2 regions of the Kitasatospora sp. NPDC127116 genome follow, and region 1 is predicted to be linked to the other one. Evidence: riboswitches for the same ligand, from Rfam matches in the RefSeq annotation. Region 1 holds a riboswitch; the other holds the start of a gene.
The links. Region 1 has a riboswitch for glycine ahead of gcvT (glycine cleavage system aminomethyltransferase GcvT). Riboswitches for the same ligand answer to the same signal wherever they lie in the genome.
Positions count from the first base shown of each region.

Region 2: linked by a shared signal. The riboswitch ahead of gcvP (aminomethyl-transferring glycine dehydrogenase) and the one ahead of gcvT (glycine cleavage system aminomethyltransferase GcvT) in region 1 are both predicted to bind glycine.

Region 1 covers NZ_JBHXTL010000006.1:132,678-141,247, forward strand. Annotated here, with positions in the region: gene ACFVHV_RS04420 (NADPH-dependent FMN reductase) at 1-296, shown strand, start outside; gene ACFVHV_RS04425 (DHA2 family efflux MFS transporter permease subunit) at 318-2,015, shown strand; gene ACFVHV_RS04430 (L-serine ammonia-lyase) at 2,096-3,463, opposite strand; gene glyA (serine hydroxymethyltransferase) at 3,626-4,894, opposite strand; gene gcvH (glycine cleavage system protein GcvH) at 4,975-5,355, opposite strand; gene gcvT (glycine cleavage system aminomethyltransferase GcvT) at 5,456-6,577, opposite strand; glycine riboswitch at 6,806-6,907, opposite strand; gene ACFVHV_RS04450 (enhanced serine sensitivity protein SseB C-terminal domain-containing protein) at 7,166-7,969, shown strand; gene ACFVHV_RS04455 (enhanced serine sensitivity protein SseB C-terminal domain-containing protein) at 8,087-8,570, shown strand, end outside.
Region 2 covers NZ_JBHXTL010000044.1:40,709-49,278, reverse strand. Annotated here, with positions in the region: partial or broken gene ACFVHV_RS19520 (YsnF/AvaK domain-containing protein) at 187-651, opposite strand; partial or broken gene ACFVHV_RS19515 (PRC-barrel domain-containing protein) at 1,078-1,461, opposite strand; glycine riboswitch at 1,688-1,791, shown strand; gene gcvP (aminomethyl-transferring glycine dehydrogenase) at 2,029-4,929, shown strand; gene ACFVHV_RS19505 (DUF5999 family protein) at 5,050-5,241, opposite strand; gene ACFVHV_RS19500 (hypothetical protein) at 5,699-6,271, opposite strand; gene ACFVHV_RS19495 (glutamate--cysteine ligase) at 6,650-8,155, shown strand; gene ACFVHV_RS19490 (CPBP family intramembrane glutamic endopeptidase) at 8,262-8,570, shown strand, end outside.

The DNA.
Region 1 (8,570 bases):
ACGCCATCGACTGGCACAACCGGCAGTGGCACGGCAAGCCGGTCGCCTTCGTCTCGTACGGCGGCCTGTCCGGGGGCCTGCGGGCCGTCGAGCAGCTCCGGGTGGTACTGGCCGAGCTGAACGCCGCGACGATCCGCAACACGGTGAGCTTCCACGGCGCCGGCCAGTGCTTCGACGCCGACGGCAAGGCGATCGACCCGGCCGCCGACGCCGCCGCCAAGACCATGCTCGACCAGCTCGTCTGGTGGGCCCAGGCGCTGCGGGACGCCCGCCGGGCCCGCCCGTTCGCGGCCTGAGCCGGGGCGGGGGCGGACACCATGGCCACGGAACCGGTCGAGGAGCAGGCGGAGGGCCGGGCGGAGGGCCGGGCCGAGAGGCAGTCCGAGAGGCAGGCCGAGGGCCAGGTCGAGGAGCGGCCCAAGCCGCCGTTGCTCGGTGTCATCGGGCTGATGCTCGGCATCTTCCTCTCGGCCCTCGACGGGCAGATCATCGGCACCGCGCTGCCGACCGTCGTCGGCGACCTCGGCGGACTGGAGCACCTCTCCTGGGCGGTCACCGCCTACCTGCTGACCTCCGCCGCGGCCACCCCGCTCTGGGGCCGGCTCGGCGACCTGTACGGGCGCAAGGGCGCCTACCAGTGGGCGGTGGTGGTGTTCCTGGCGGGCTCGGTGCTGGCCGGACTCGCCCAGGACATGGGGCAGTTGATCGCCTTCCGGGGCCTCCAGGGGATCGGCGCGGGCGGGCTGATGGTCGGCGCGCTCTCGGTGATCGGGGTGCTCGTCCCCGCCTCCGACCGGGCGCGGGTGCAGTCGGTGGTCGGCGTGCTGATGCCGATCGCCTTCGTCGGCGGACCGCTGCTCGGCGGCTTCCTCACCGAACGGCTGAGCTGGCGCTGGGCCTTCTACGTCAACCTGCCGGTCGGGCTGGTCGCGCTGCTCGCGGTCGGCGTCGGGGTACGGCTGCGGACCGAGCGGGTGCGCGCCCCGTTCGACCGGGCCGGGGTCGTCCTGCTGACCACCGGCATCCTCGCGCTCACCCTGGTCAGCAGCTGGGGCGGCGCCGCCTACTCCTGGACCTCCCCGGTGCTCCTCGGCACGGCGCTCGTCGCGCTGGTCGCGCTGGGCTGGTTCGTCCGGACCGAACTGCGCGCCCCCGGGCCGCTGATCCCGCCCGCGCTGTTCCGCGACCGCAACTTCACGGTGGCGCAGGTGCTCGGCCTCCTCGCCGGCGCGGTGATGATCGCCCTGGTCGGCTACCTGCCGCTCTACCTGCAACTGGCCCGGGGCGCCTCACCCACCGCCGGCGGCCTGCTCCTGCTGCCGCTGATGCTCGGCATGATGGGCACCCAGCTGGTGACGGCGCGGCTGATGGGCCGGCCGGGCGGCGAGCGGCGCTACCCGCTGCTGGGCGGCGCGCTCACCCTGGTCGGCGCCGCACTGCTGCTGCTCCTGCGCACCGACACCCCGATCGCCCTGGCCTCCGCGCTCACGGCCGTCGCCGGGATCGGCCTCGGCCTGGTGATGCAGAGCACCCTGCTGACCTCGATGGGGGCCGTGCCGCCCCGGGACATGGGCGCGGCGATGGGCGTGGTCACGCTGCTGCGGAGCATCGGCGGCTCGCTCGGCATGGCGGCGCTCGGCGCGGTCTACACGGCGCGGCTCACGGACTCCCTCGCGGAGCGCCTCGGGTCCGCCGAGGCCGGCCGGCTCACCGGCAGCGGGCTGACCCCGGCCTCCCTCGACGGCCTCCCGGCGGAGGTCCACGAGGCGGTCGGGGCGGCGGTCACCGGCGGCCTGCACGGCACGGTCGTGGGCGGGGTCCTGCTGGCGGCCGCGGCGACGGCCTTCGCCTGCCTGGTCCGCCCGAGCCGGGCCCCGCGGCCGGCCGGAGCCGGAACCCGGACCGATGCCCCGGCCGAAGCCCGGGCGGAGACGAAGGCCGAAGCCCGGACCGATGCCCCGGCCGATGCCCGGGCGGAGACGAAGTCCGAAGCCCGGACCGAGACGAAGGCCTGAGGCGTACGAGGCACGCGAAGCGGCCCCCGGCGGAGCAGGACTCCGCCGGGGGCCGTCAGGCTGCCGGGATCAGCGGGTGATCAGCACTCGATGACGTTCACGGCGAGGCCGCCGCGCGAGGTCTCCTTGTACTTGATCTTCATGTCGGCCCCGGTCTCCTTCATCGTCTTGATCGCCTTGTCCAGCGAGACGTGGTGCCGTCCGTCGCCGCGCAGGGCCATCCGGGCCGCGGTGACGGCCTTGACGGACGCCATGCCGTTGCGCTCGATGCAGGGGATCTGGACCAGGCCGCCGACCGGGTCGCAGGTGAGGCCGAGGTTGTGCTCGATGCCGATCTCGGCGGCGTTCTCGACCTGCTCGGGGGTGCCGCCGAGGACCTCGGCGAGGCCGCCCGCGGCCATCGAGCAGGCGGAGCCGACCTCTCCCTGGCAGCCGACCTCGGCGCCGGAGATGGAGGCGTTCTCCTTGAAGAGCATGCCGATGGCGCCGGCCGCGAGCAGGAAGCGGACGATGCCGTCGTCGTCGGCGCCCGGGATGAAGTTCAGGTAGTAGTGCAGGACGGCCGGGATGATCCCGGCGGCGCCGTTGGTCGGCGCGGTGACCACCCGGCGCCCGGAGGCGTTCTCCTCGTTGACGGCCATCGCGTAGAGGGTCACCCACTCCATCGCGTTGGCCGGCCCGATGCCCTCGGCGCGCAGCGCACGGGCGCCGGACGCGGCCCGGCGGCGGACCTTCAGCCCGCCCGGCAGGATGCCCTCGCGGGACATGCCGGCCCGCACGCACTCCTGCATCACGGACCAGATCTCCAGCAGACCGGTCCGGATCTCCTCCTCGCTGCGCCAGGCCTTCTCGTTCTCCAGCATCAGGCCGGAGATCGACAGGCCGGTCTCCCGGCTGAGCCGCAGCAGCTCGTCACCGGTGCGGAAGGGGTACTTCAGCGCGGTGTCGTCGGGCTTGACCCGGTCCGCGCCGATCGCGTCCTCGTCCACCACGAAGCCGCCGCCGACCGAGTAGTAGGTCTTCTCCAGCAGGGTCGAGCCGTCCGCCGCGTACGCCCACAGGGTCATGCCGTTGGCGTGGTACGGCAGCGAGCGGCGGCGGTGCAGGACCAGCTGGGTGTCCGGGTCGAAGTCGATGGTGTGCTCGCCGACCAGGTTGATCCGCTTCTCGGCGATGATCCGTTCGACGTCCTTGTCGGCCTGGTCGACGTCGACGGTGCGGGGCGAGGCGTTCTCCAGGCCCAGCAGGACGGCCTTCGGGGTGCCGTGGCCGTGGCCGGTGGCGCCGAGCGAGCCGTACAGCTCGGCGCGCACCGCCGTCACCCCGTCCAGGAGGCCTTCGGAGCGCAGTCGGCGGGCGAACATCCGGGCGGCGCGCATCGGGCCCACGGTGTGGGAGCTCGACGGGCCGATGCCGATGGAGAAGAGGTCGAAGACGCTGATGGCCACGGGGGACGTCCTTGTCTGGTCTCGTGGAAGGACTTGCGGGCAGGGAGGGGCCGACACGGGACGGGGCACCGCGCGCACTGTCCAGTGTGCGCGGTGCCCCGGGGTGCCAGGTACGCCGGAGGGGTGAGGCCGGTCACCCCGCCCGAACGATCACCGGAGTGATCAGAGGTTCGGGTACAGCGGGTACTTGTCGGCCAGGGCGCTGACCCGGGCCTTGAGCGCGGTGGCGACGGTCTCGTCGAAGGCGGGCTTGAGCGCCTCGGCGATGATGTCGGCGACCTCGCGGAAGTCCTCGGCCTGGAAGCCGCGGGTGGCCAGGGCCGGGGTGCCGATGCGCAGGCCCGAGGTGACCATCGGCGGGCGCGGGTCGTTCGGGATCGCGTTGCGGTTGACGGTGATGCCGACCTCGTGCAGGCGGTCCTCGGCCTGCTGGCCGTCGAGCTGGCTGTTGCGCAGGTCGACCAGGACCAGGTGGACGTCGGTGCCACCGGAGAGCACGCTGGCGCCGGCCTCGGCCACGTCGGCCTGGAGCAGGCGCTCGGCGAGGATGCGGGCGCCGTCCAGGGTGCGCTGCTGGCGCTCCTTGAACTCCTCCGAGGCCGCGACCTTGAAGGCGACCGCCTTGCCGGCGATCACGTGCTCCAGCGGGCCGCCCTGCTGGCCGGGGAAGACCGCGGAGTTGATCTTCTTGGCGTACTCGGCCTTGGACAGGATGACGCCGCCGCGCGGGCCGCCCAGGGTCTTGTGGGTGGTGGTGGTGACCACGTCCGCGTACGGCACCGGGTTCGGGTGCAGCCCGGCGGCCACCAGACCGGCGAAGTGCGCCATGTCCACCATGAGCAGCGCGCCGACCTCGTCGGCGATCCGGCGGAACGCGGCGAAGTCGAGCTGGCGCGGGTAGGCCGACCAGCCGGCGATGATCAGCTTCGGCTGGTGCTCCTTGGCGAGGCGCTCGACCTCGGCCATGTCGACCTGGCCGGTCTTCTCGTCCACGTGGTACGCGGCCACGTTGTAGAGCTTGCCGGAGAAGTTGATCTTCATGCCGTGGGTCAGGTGACCGCCGTGGGCCAGGCTCAGGCCCAGGATGGTGTCACCCGGCTGGATCAGCGCGAACATCGCGGCGGCGTTGGCCTGCGCGCCGGAGTGCGGCTGGACGTTGGCGTGCTCGGCGCCGAACAGTGCCTTGATGCGGTCGATCGCGATCTGCTCGACCACGTCGACGTGCTCGCAGCCGCCGTAGTAGCGGCGGCCGGGGTAGCCCTCCGCGTACTTGTTGGTCAGCACCGAGCCCTGGGCCTCCATGACCGCCACCGGGGCGAAGTTCTCGGAGGCGATCATCTCCAGGGTGGTCTGCTGGCGGTGCAGCTCGGCGTCGACCGCGGCGGCGATCTCCGGGTCGAGGGCGTGCAGGGACTGGTTGAGAACCGTCATGGTGTGGTCTTCCCGGGAGGAGGAGGGAAAGGGGCCGGGGCGGGGCGGACCGCCGTGCGCGGCCCGTCCCGTCGGGTGGCTCAGCCCTGGGGGTTGATGAGCGCGTCGTACTCGTCGGCGCTGAGCAGCTCGTCGGTGGCCTCGACGCGCACCTTGAACAGCCAGGCGTTCCCGAACGGGTCCGCGTTCACGGAGGCCGGGTCGTCGATGACGTCCTGGTTGATCTCGGTGACCTCGCCGGTCACCGGGGAGTACAGGTCGCTGACCGACTTGGTGGACTCCAGCTCGCCACAGGTCTCGCCGGCGGTCACGGTCTCGCCGACCTCGGGCAGCTGCACGTAGACGATGTCACCGAGGGCGGTGGCGGCGTGCTCCGTGATGCCGACCGTGGAGACACCGTCCGCGGCCGCGGTCAGCCACTCGTGCTCCTTGGTGTACTGCAGGTGCTGGGGGTTGCTCATGGCGTCATTCTCCAGGATGGGAAGCGGGTACGACGAAGCGGGCCGCCGCGCGGACGGCCGCGACGTGCGCAAACGGAAAAACGGGGGCCTCGGCGAAGGCTCAGCGGGCGCGCTTGTAGAACGGCAGCGCCACGACCTGGACGGGCTCGTGCTTGCCGCGCACGTCCACCGCGACGGTGGTGCCGGGGACGGCGTGGGCGGCGTCGACGTAGGCCATCGCGATCGGCTTGCCCAGGGTCGGGGACGGCGCGCCCGAGGTGATCCGGCCGATCGGCTCGCCCTCGGTGGAGACCACGGTGTACTCGGCGCGCGGCACCCGCTTGCCCTCGGAGACCAGGCCGACCAGCACCTTCGGCGGGTTGGTCTCGGCCGCGGCGGCGGCCTGCTCCAGCGCCTTGCGGCCGATGAAGGCGCCCTCGTTGGTGGTCTTGTCGAAGCGGACGACCCGGCCCAGGCCGGCGTCGAACGGGGTGAGGTCGGTGGACAGCTCGTGCCCGTACAGCGGCATGCCGGCCTCCAGGCGCAGCGTGTCGCGGCAGGACAGGCCGCACGCGATCAGGCCGTGGCCCTCGCCCGCGGCGGTCAGCGCCTGCCAGACCGGCTCGGCGTCGGCCGGCCGGCAGAAGATCTCGAAGCCGTCCTCGCCGGTGTAGCCGGTGCGGGCGAGCAGCACGTCGCGGTCGGCCACCCGGGCCGGGAGGATCGCGTAGTACTTCAGGCCGGGCAGGTCGGCGTCGGTGGTCTTCGTCAGGATGCCGGTGGCCTCCGGGCCCTGGACGGCGATCAGCGCGTAGGTGTCGCGGTCGTCGGTGACGACGGCGTCGAAGCCCTTGGCGCGGGCGATCAGCTCGTCGAGGACCAGCTGGGCGTTGGAGGCGTTGGCGACGACCAGGAAGGCGTCCTCGCGCAGGCGGTAGACGATCAGGTCGTCCAGGATGCCGCCGTCCTCGGCGCAGATCATGGTGTAGCGGGCGCGCAGCACGCCCAGCGCGGAGACGAAGCCGACCAGCGCGTGGTCCAGCATCTCGCCCGCCTGCGGGCCGGTGACGGTGATCTCGCCCATGTGCGAGAGGTCGAACAGGCCGGCCTGGGTGCGGACCGCGAGGTGCTCCTCGCGCTCGCTGCCGTAGCGCAGCGGCATGTCCCAGCCGGCGAAGTCGGTCATGGTCGCGCCGAGGGCGCGGTGCAGCGCGTCGAGCGCGGTCAGGCGGAGGGACGACATGGCCAGGAACTCCTCGGTCGGGGCACTCAGGGGTGCACGCGCCGGACCGGACCCGCTCGGGTTCGACCCTGCGCGCGGGCATGCGGCGGCGTGGGTCTCCCCATCTGTCGTCGAACCTGAGAGCTTCACCGCCCACCGCCCGCAGCTGTTTCCAGCTTGGGGGACAGCATGACGGCTTGCACCGTGGGTGGGCGCACGACAGGGCCGGGCGCCGCTTTCCAGATGTGCCTAACCCGTGCGGTAGGGGTGCCTGAGAGATTCCGGGGAGGACTTGCTCCTTCGGCGCCGGCTGTGCCTGAACGGCACTCCGGGCTCTCCCGCGCGGGTTCGAGCGGCCGGTATGGAGTTGTGGGGGCCCGCGGCGCATGCCGTCGGACGGGCACATCATGGCACGTCCGGGACGGCGAGGGGAGAGGGGACCCGGTCACACCGCGCGGCACCCGGGCGCGGGCCCGGGACGGCACCCGGGACCGGGGCCCGCGCGGCACCCGAACACGAGCCCTAAAGGGGAGGCCCCGGGGGCCCTAGACTGCTGCGCGTCGGCGCAGCAGAGGGCGGCCGAGCGGCAGAGGGCGGGATCGGCGGCGCATGGGGTACCCGGTGGAGCAGCAGCAGGAGTGGGGCGGACCGCAGGAGGCGCCGGCGGGCGGTTCCTGGCCGGCCAACGAGCTGGAGCAGGTGCTGACCGCGGCCCTGGGCGACCCGGGCGCGACGCCGAGGGTGATCGAGGTGCTGGCGCGCAGCCAGGTGTGGGTGCCGCTGCCGGCCGGGGCCGATCCGCAGGGGCAGGCGCTGGACCTGCCGACCGTCGAGCTGGGCGGCGATCCGTACGTGCCGGTGTTCTCCTCGCAGGAGGTGTTCCTCCAGCAGGCGCCGGGGATGGCCTTCGCGGTGGCGCCGGTGTGGGAGTTCGCCCGCGGGCTGCCGCTGGGCGTGGGCATCGCGGTGAACCCGGACGCGGCCGTGGGCATCCCGGTGCCGCCGCAGGGGGTCGCCGAGCTGCGCCGCGGTCCGCGCGGGGACCGCTGGGAGGCCGCTGACGACGCCACGGCGCCGACCGGCGGCCGGGTGGCGCTGCGCGAGCCGGTGCCGGGCGAGGACCCGGAGCACTTCCTGGCCGCCTGCCGGGGCGAACTGTCGGCAATGCCGGGAGTGTTGACCGCCCGCAGGGCGCTGGCCAGCATCGAGGGCGAGCCGACCGTGATGTTCGTGGGCGTCCAGCTGGACCCGGCGGCACCGGCCGATCCGGCCGCGGTGAACGACGCGCTCGGCCGAGCGCTGGGAACCGCGCCGCTGCCCGGCGGCGTCCACCTCGTACTGCTCGACCTCGCCGACGACCCGGTGGTCGAGTGGCTGCTCACCCGGGTACTGCCGTTCTATTCGCGGGGCTGAGCGGGGTTCGTATCAAAGGCACGTCGCCGTGGCGGTGGCCGGTGCAGCGCCATAGGGTGCGTGCAGACGGCCGACGGGCCGGCGGGTTGAGGGAAAGAGGCGCGGCGAGGTGGGCGCATGAGTGCGGGAACGGGAGCGGGCGGTGTGCCGGGGCCCTGGGGCCAGGCACCGGCCGGGCGCCCGGGAGCTGATCCCGGCGCGTTGGAGCGCGCCCTGCGCGACGTCGCGCCGGAGCGCTACGACGCGTACGAGCGGCTGCTGCACGCGCTGGCGGACGGCCAGGTCTGGATGCTGCTGTGGCACGGCACGCCGGGCAGCCCGGACGCCCAGTACGGGAACATGGAGATCAGCGGCCACGGCTACGCGCCGGCCGTCACCTCGTCCGAGCAGCTGACCGCCTCCGGCTGGGCGCGGGCCCACGAGGTCATCTCCGGCCGGGAGATCGCGGCCTCGCTCTACCGCACCCGCTGGGGCCTGTGGCTCAACCCGCACGCGCCCGGCGGCGGCGTCGGCGTGCCGTGGGCGGACCTGCGGCGGGTCGCCGCGGGCCTGGACCGGCTGCCGGCCGGGCCGTTGAAGCTGAGCGAGCCGCAGCTGAACG
Region 2 (8,570 bases), on a different contig from region 1:
TACATAGTGAATGAACTGAAGTAACCATGCAGGGAGATACTTCAGAGTGTCAAATATCGAGTGGTTAAGCTTTGGCAAAGACGAACGGTCGGGTACGCGACAAGGGAGGTCGGGCGCCCGGTCGGGCGCGCGACCAGGGCCCCGGACGGTGTCCGGGGCCCTGGTCGCGGGGCGTTGCCCCCGCGGTCAGACGAGCGGTCGCAGGCCGGCCGGGCGGGGCGCCTCGTGGGCCATGTCACGGGCCGCGTCGGGGGACGCGCCGGAGGGCGGGGCGGCGGAATGGGCGGGGGTGGCCGAGGCGGTGGGCCGGGTGGCGGTGGCGTCGTGGACCTCGACGTTCTCGCGGCGGAGTTCCTCCCGGACCACCTCCTCGGTCGTGTACCGCTCGACGATCAGGCGGACCCGCTCGACGGGGGCGAGGTACTTGCGCACCACCGCGCGTTCCTCGCGGAGGGTCACCTCCTCGACGGCCTCGGAGATCTCCTTCTCGGTGAGCGTGGCGCGCTCGGCGTCGCTGATCGGCGTCCGCTCGACCCGGACGCGCTCGCGGACCACCGGGATGCGGCGCTCCACCTGTTCGGTCGTCACGTACTTGCGCAGCTTCGCGGTACCGAGGGTGTGCCACTCGGTGGTGATCTCCAGCCGCTCCTCGCGGCAGGTGATCTCGACCGGGCTGCTGGGGGCGGACGAGGAGGCGTCGGCGTTCGCGGCGGCGGTGACGTTCGCGGCCGCGGTGGTGGCGGCCGCCGGGGCGAGCGTGGGGACGGGCGTGGCGGCGGGCTGCGGCTGCGGCTTCGGCTCCACGACGGGGGCGGCGGAGGCGGTGCTGGCGGCGGGTGCGGCGAAGCCGGGCTCGGCCGGCGGGGAGGCGGTGGGGGCCGCGGGGGTGCTGAGGCTCCGCAGCTCGGCCTCCGGGGCGGTCCTGGTGGTGTCGGCGGCAACGGGCGCGGCGGCAACGGGGGGCCTGGTCGGTGCGGACTCGGGGGAGTGCTCGGGCGACCGCTCGGGTGACCGCTCGGGGGTGTGGAAGGTGAGCGACTTGGCCGGGGCCGCCGCGGTCGTCGTGGCGGCCGCCGCCGCCGTGGTGCCGAAGTCGAGGTCGGGCTGCCTGGGCCGGCTCCCGTTCTCGCCGTTCGGGCGGCTGTCCATCGGGGTGTCGAGCCCGTAGTAGCGGTAGAGCTGGAGCTCCTGGGCGGGGGACAGGTGCTGGCCGACGCCGAAGTCCGGCGACTCCTTCACCAGCGACTTGTCGTACGGCACCCGGAGCTCGTCGCCGGCGAACTCGCTCGTGGTCAGGGGGACGAAGGCGTCCCGGCCGAAGATGCCGGTCCGGACCGCGGCCCACTCGGGCCGGCCGGTGGCGTCGTCCAGGTAGACCTCGTCGACCGTGCCGATCTTGTCTCCGTTGCGGTCGACGGCTTTGTGGCCGATGAGGTCCCGGGGGTCGATGTCCGTCTGCACTTCTTTCCTCCCGCGCGCTGAACCTGCGGAACTCCCGCAGGAAGGCGGCCGGAGCACCCGATTCCGTCCGCCACTTCACACCAAAAGCCATGAATCGGACGAGCGCGACCCCGGGTGCGCCGTACGGGGTTGGCACTGGACCGTCCGGGGGACGCGCGTAGACCTCCAGTGACCAGACACACCCGTGATCGGGGGGCCTCCCGCTGGTACCCTGGGCGGCGACCGCAGAGCCCGCTCGGGAGAGTCTCCGATCACGAAAACCGCTGGTCGGAGCGCCGAAGGAGCAACTCCTCCCCGGAATCTCTCAGGCATCCGTACCGTGTGGGGTAGGTCACTCTGGAAAGCAGGGCAGGAGCGTCGGCACGGAAGCCGGCGATCACCACCCTCACCGACGGTGCAAGCCGGCGGGGCGCCCACAGCGCTCCGTGCGGGTGAAGCTCTCAGGTCCCGATGACAGAGGGGGAGGCCTGTTGGGTCCGCGCGCCCAGGCTCGTCCGCTGCCCGCAGCGGTGGAGCCGGCCGGCGTGCGTACCCCCGCCGGTCCGTGACCAGGAGGCCTCGACCACCATGAACGCCCAGCCGAACGCGGGACGCCCCACCGGCGCCTCGACCCTCACCGAGCTTGAGCTGGCCAGCCCCTTCGAGAACCGCCACATCGGCCCCGACGCCGCCGCGCAGGAGAAGATGCTGGCGTCCGTCGGCTACGGCTCGCTGGACGAGCTCGCCGGGACCGCGGTGCCCGAGGCGATCCGCTCCATCACCGCCCTGGACCTGCCCGCGGGCCGGTCCGAGGCCCAGGTCCTCGCCGAACTGCGCGAGCTGGCCGGCCGCAACCAGGTGCTCCAGCCGATGATCGGCCTGGGCTACTACGGCACCTTCACCCCGCCGGTGATCCTGCGCAACGTCATGGAGAACCCGGCCTGGTACACCGCCTACACCCCGTACCAGCCGGAGATCTCGCAGGGGCGCCTGGAGGCGCTGCTGAACTTCCAGACCCTGGTCTCCGACCTGACCGGCCTGCCGACCTCCGGCTCCTCCCTGCTGGACGAGGGCACCGCGGCCGCCGAGGCGATGGCGCTGGCCCGCCGCGTCACCAAGGTCAAGGGCGGCGTCTTCCTGGTCGACGCCGAGACCCTGCCGCAGACCGTCGCGGTGATCAACACCCGCGCCGTGCCGACCGGCGTCGAGGTCGTCGTCGCCGACCTGTCCGAGGGCATCCCGGCCGAGATCGCCGAGCGCGGCGTCTTCGGCGTGCTGCTCCAGTACCCGGGTGCCACCGGCGTGGTCCGCGACCTCACCCCGGTGATCGAGCAGGCGCACGGCCTGGGCGCGATCGTCGCCGTCGCCGCCGACCTGCTCGCGCTGACCCTGCTCAAGTCCCCGGGCTCGCTGGGCGCCGACATCGCCTGCGGCACCTCGCAGCGCTTCGGCGTGCCGATGGGCTTCGGCGGCCCGCACGCCGGCTACCTGTCGGTGCGCGCCGAGTACGCCCGCTCGCTGCCCGGCCGCCTGGTCGGCGTCTCCGTCGACGTCGACGGCAACCGCGCCTACCGCCTGGCGCTGCAGACCCGCGAGCAGCACATCCGCCGCGAGAAGGCCACCAGCAACATCTGCACCGCCCAGGTGCTGCTCGCCGTGATGGCCTCGATGTACGCCGTCTACCACGGCCCGGACGGCCTGGCCGACATCGCCCGCCGCACCCACCGCTACGCCGCCGCGCTCGCCGAGGGCCTGCGGGCCGGCGGCGTCGAGCTGCTGCACGGCGAGTTCTTCGACACCGTCACCGCCGTCGTCCCGGGCCGCGCCGCCGAGATCGCCGCCGCCGCCCGCGCCAACGGCATCAACCTGTTCCAGGACGGCGCGGACCGGATCTCCGTCTCCACCGACGAGACCACCACCCGCGAGCACCTGGCCGGCGTCTGGGCCGCGTTCGGCGTCGAGCCGGTCGAGGTCCCCGAGACCGCCGACGCGCTGCCCGCCGCGCTGCTGCGCGAGGACGAGTACCTGACCCACCCGGTCTTCCACAGCCACCGCTCGGAGACCGCCATGCTGCGCTACCTGCGCCGCCTGTCGGACCGGGACTACGCGCTGGACCGCGGCATGATCCCGCTGGGCTCCTGCACCATGAAGCTCAACGCGACCACCGAGATGGAGGCGGTGACCTGGCCGGAGTTCGGCCAGCTGCACCCCTTCGCGCCGATCGACCAGGCCCAGGGCTACCTCACCCTGATCCGCCAGCTGGAGCAGCAGCTGGTCGAGGTGACCGGCTACGACGCCGTCTCGATCCAGCCGAACGCCGGCTCGCAGGGCGAGCTGGCCGGCCTGCTGGCCGTCCGCGCCTACCACCACGCCAACGGTGACACCCAGCGCGACGTCTGCCTGATCCCGTCCTCCGCGCACGGCACCAACGCGGCCTCCGCCGTGATGGCCGGCATGCGGGTGGTCGTGGTGAAGACCCTGGTCGACGGCGACGTGGACGTCGAGGACCTGAAGGCCAAGATCGAGCAGCACCGCGACAACCTGTCGGTGCTGATGGTCACCTACCCGTCCACCCACGGCGTGTACGAGACCCAGATCACCGACATCTGCGCCCTGGTGCACGAGGCCGGCGGCCAGGTGTACGTGGACGGCGCCAACCTGAACGCCCTGGTCGGCCTCGCCAAGCCGGGCAAGTTCGGCGCGGACGTCTCCCACCTGAACCTGCACAAGACCTTCTGCATCCCGCACGGCGGCGGCGGCCCGGGCGTCGGCCCGGTCGCGGTGCGCGCCCACCTGGCGCCGTACCTGCCGAACCACCCGCTGCAGGCGGAGGCCGGCCCGGCCACCGGCGTGGGCCCGATCTCGGCCGCGCCGTGGGGCTCGGCGGCCATCCTGCCGATCTCCTGGGCGTACGTCCGGCTGATGGGCGGCGAGGGCCTCAAGCGCGCGACCCAGGTCGCGGTGCTGAACGCCAACTACATCGCCAAGCGCCTGGCGCCGCACTTCCCGGTGCTCTACACCGGCCCGGGCGGGCTGGTCGCGCACGAGTGCATCATCGACCTGCGCCCGCTGACCAAGGAGACGGGCGTGACGGTGGACGACATCGCCAAGCGCCTGATCGACTACGGCTTCCACGCGCCGACGATGTCCTTCCCGGTGGCCGGCACGCTGATGATCGAGCCGACCGAGTCCGAGGACCTGTACGAGATCGACCGGTTCTGCGACGCGATGATCACCATCCGGGCCGAGATCGACAAGGTCGGCTCGGGCGAGTGGGCGGCCGACGACAACCCGCTGCGCAACGCCCCGCACACCGCCGCCACGCTGGCCGGCGACTGGGCGCACGGCTACTCGCGGCAGGAGGCGGTCTTCCCGGCGGGCGTGAACCCGGCGGACAAGTACTGGCCGCCGGTGAGCCGGATCGACGGCGCGTACGGCGACCGCAACCTGGTCTGCTCCTGCCCGCCGCTGGACGAGTACGGCGTCTGACCGGACCGGGCCCTCGGAGGTCCGACCCGCACGACAGGGCCCCGGCGGAGTTTCCGCCGGGGCCCTGCCCGTGGTGCTGTCGAGTCGGCGGCTGCCCCCGCCGTACGGCCGGACGGGTGGTCAGGCCGCGTGGGCGACAGGGCGGCGCGGGGCGATCACCCGGCCGTCGGGCAGCAGCTCTCCGGTGTCCTCGAACAGGACGACGCCGTTGCAGAGCAGGCTCCAGCCCTGCTCCGGATGGCGGGCCACCGACGCGGCCGCCTCGCGGTCCTCGGACTCGGCCGATGGGCACTCAGGACGGTGCTGGCACATACGCGTACCCTCGCTTCGCTCTGCGATCCTCCCCGTGGTGCGGTCGCCGGAGGCCGTGCCGTCCGGAACCGCCGCGGTGGTCGGATCCTGTCCGCACGCCGGCCAAGTGTGGACCGGCGTTCAAGTGGGTAGGACAGGGGGTCCTTCCACGCTGGTTCCCAGTGTCGGCATCCCGGGACCCGCGCGCAGGGATTTCGTGACATGCGCCACAACTCCCGGGTAGAGATCACCCGTTCAGGTGGGGCCGACGGGAAAAGGCGCACCAGTGGGTCAGTCGGGGCATGGCCCGATGAGGCCATGCCGGATGGCCCGGACGGGTGGTCGCCGTTCGGGTGAGGAGCCGCGGGGGCGGGTGCGCCGGCAGGGCCGGGGGACCGCGGGGCGCCGTGCGGGCGCGCGGGTACGGCCTCGGGCCGCCGGGCGGGTGGGCCCGGCGGCCCGAGGGGGCGTCGGTGGGTCAGGAGGAGCCGAGCAGCAGCGGCCTGGCGAGCGGGGCGCGGGCGAGCAGCGGCAGCAGTTCGGCGGCCGGGCAGGCGCGGTGCGCGGTGACGCCGAGCGGGGCCGGGGCCAGCGGGATCAGCAGGTCGGCGGCCGGGTCGCCGTCGGGGCCGTGCAGCCACAGCGCCGTGGCGTACTGGCCGGGGAACGTCAGCAGCCGGGGCTGTTGGCGGGTCCGGGAGGTCTGGGCGAGCTGCCAGGCCTCGCGCAGCGCCCGGACCGTCGAGTCGAGGTAGGGGCCCGCGGTGAAGTGGGAGAAGGTGTGGCCCTCGGCGCTCTGCACCACCTCGGCGGCGGCGGCCACCTCGGCGCCGTCCTTGATCAGGAAGCGCCAGCCGGTGCGGCGGGCGGCCGGGAGCTCCGGGCGCCCGCCGGTCAGGACGTGCACCGCGAGGGGGTGGGCGGGGAGCAGCGGGCCGGTCGGATGACGCAGTGCTGCGGCGGCGGGCTGGCGCAGTGCGGTCTCCGAGTCGAGCGCGCCCAGGACGGCGCGCAGTGCGCTCGGCGGGGGCTGGGGGGTTTGCAGAGTCATGGCGGGGTCCGCCTCTCCAAGCGAGATCGGCGTGCGAGTGCGGCATACCGGCGTGGCGGGCGACGCGTCTTCGGTGACGGGGGCCCGGTCGTGTCCGGTTGTGCAGGATCGCGGTGCCGGCGCGGTCGCCGCCGTCGACGAGGGCCTTCGGGGCGAGGCGGACCGGCCGGAGCGCTGTACCAATTCGAACAGATGCACAGGGTGATCTGTTTATCACAGGCTGTGGCGCCGGGCAAGTCTACAGTTCGTCTGATTTTCCGTCAGATGCCTTGCAATGCAAGCCAGTACGCGCATTCGGGTATCGATCTTCGAGGTGGGCATGATGCTTGCACGGTCGGTCGACCGGGTGCTCGACGGGTGACTCTGGAGGAGGGGACCGTGGGCGAGAAGGTCGTGGCGACTCGCGCGGAACTGGCGGACCGACAGCTGTACCGGCGCAAGCTCCACGCGTGTCTCGAAGCGCTCGGACGGATGCTCCGCGAGGACCGCTTCGACCGGCCGCGGGCGGTGATGGGCCTGGAGATCGAGCTCAACCTGGCCGACGAGCAGGGCCTGCCGGCCATGAACAACGCGCAGGTGCTGAGCGCGATCGGCTCCAGCGACTTCCAGACCGAACTGGGCCGCTTCAACATCGAGGTCAACATCACGCCGCACCGGCTCTGCGGGCACGTCTTCGAGGAGCTGCGCGAGGAGATCGACACCGGGCTGCGCTACGCCGACCGGCGGGCGGCCGAGGCGGGCGCCCGGATCGTCATGGTGGGCATCCTGCCGACCCTGGAGCACGCCCACACCGGGCTCGACGCGATGAGCCACAACCAGCGGTACAGCCTGCTCAGCGACCAGATCCTGGCCGCCCGCGGCGAGGACATCGCCCTGGACATCGAGGGGGTCGAGCGCCTGCAGCTGGAGTCGATCACCATGGTGGCCGAGGCCGCCGCCACCTCGCTCCAGCTGCACCTCCAGGTGACCCCGGAGCGGTTCTCCTCGGTGTGGAACGCGGCCCAGGCGATCTGCGGGCCGCAGCTCGCGCTCGGCGCCAACTCGCCGTTCCTGTTCGGTCGGGAGCTGTGGCGGGAGACCCGTCCGGTGCTCTTCCAACAGGCCTGTGACACCCGGACGGCGGAGCTCAAGGCGCAGGGCGTGCGCCCCATCACCTGGTTCGGCGAGCGCTGGGTGGACTCGGCGTACGACCTGTTCGAGGAGAACCTGCGGTACTTCCCCGCGCTGCTGCCGATCTGCGACGACGAGGACCCGCTGAAGGTGCTGGCCTCCGGCGGCGCGCCCAGGCTCGCCGAGATGCGGCTGCACAACGGCACCATCTACCGCTGGAACCGCCCGGTGTACGACATCGCGGGCGGGGTGGCGCACCTGCGGGTGGAGAACCGGGCCCTGCCGGCCGGGCCCACGGTGGCCGACACCCTGGCCAACGCCGCCTTCTACTACGGGCTGGTGCGGGTGCTCGCCGAGCAGCCCCGGCCGATCTGGACCCGGCTCCCGTTCGAACGGGCGGACGAGAACTTCCAGCAGGGCGCCCGGTACGGCATCGACGCGGTGTTCCAGTGGCCGCGCTCCGGGCGGGCCGGGCGCGGCGGCGGGCTGCAGACCGTGTCCGCCGTCGACCTGGTGCTGAACGAGCTGCTGCCGATGGCCCACCAGGGCCTCGACGAGTGGGGCGTGGAGCCCGCCGACCGGGACCGCTACCTGGGCATCATCGAGCAGCGCTGCCTGCGCCGCGCCAACGGCGCGTCCTGGCAGGTCGCGACCTTCCACCGGCTGCGCGAGCAGTACGGCATGGACCGGCCGGCCGCGCTCGCGGCGATGACCAGGCGCTACGCCGAACACATGCGCGGCGGGGAGCCGGTGCACACCTGGCCGGTGGGCTGACCCCCGGAACCCGCCTCCCCGCCGGGGCGTCCCGGCGGTTGTGTCAGGATGATCGCTCCGGCGGTCGGCCGACGGCCGGAGCGACCGCCCCTCCGCTGGAGCCCCCGTGACCACCGTCCCGACCGCGCCGGAGACCGCGAAGCCCACCCGTCGGCTGTTCGGCGCGGAACTGCTGATCGTCCTCGGCCTCTCCCTCGGGGCCAGCGGGATCAGCGCGCTGATCAGCTTCACCGGCTCGCTCACCGAACCGCTCAAGCTCGGCCAGCAGGTCGCCACGCTGAACGGCTCGCGGGCGCCCGGGCGGCCCTGGCTGGACCTGGTCTGGCAGCTGTACTACATCGGGCGCGGGCTGATGCCGGTGGTGCTGGTCGGCTACCTGCTGGTGCGCGAGGGCGTCACGCTGCGGGTGCTGGGC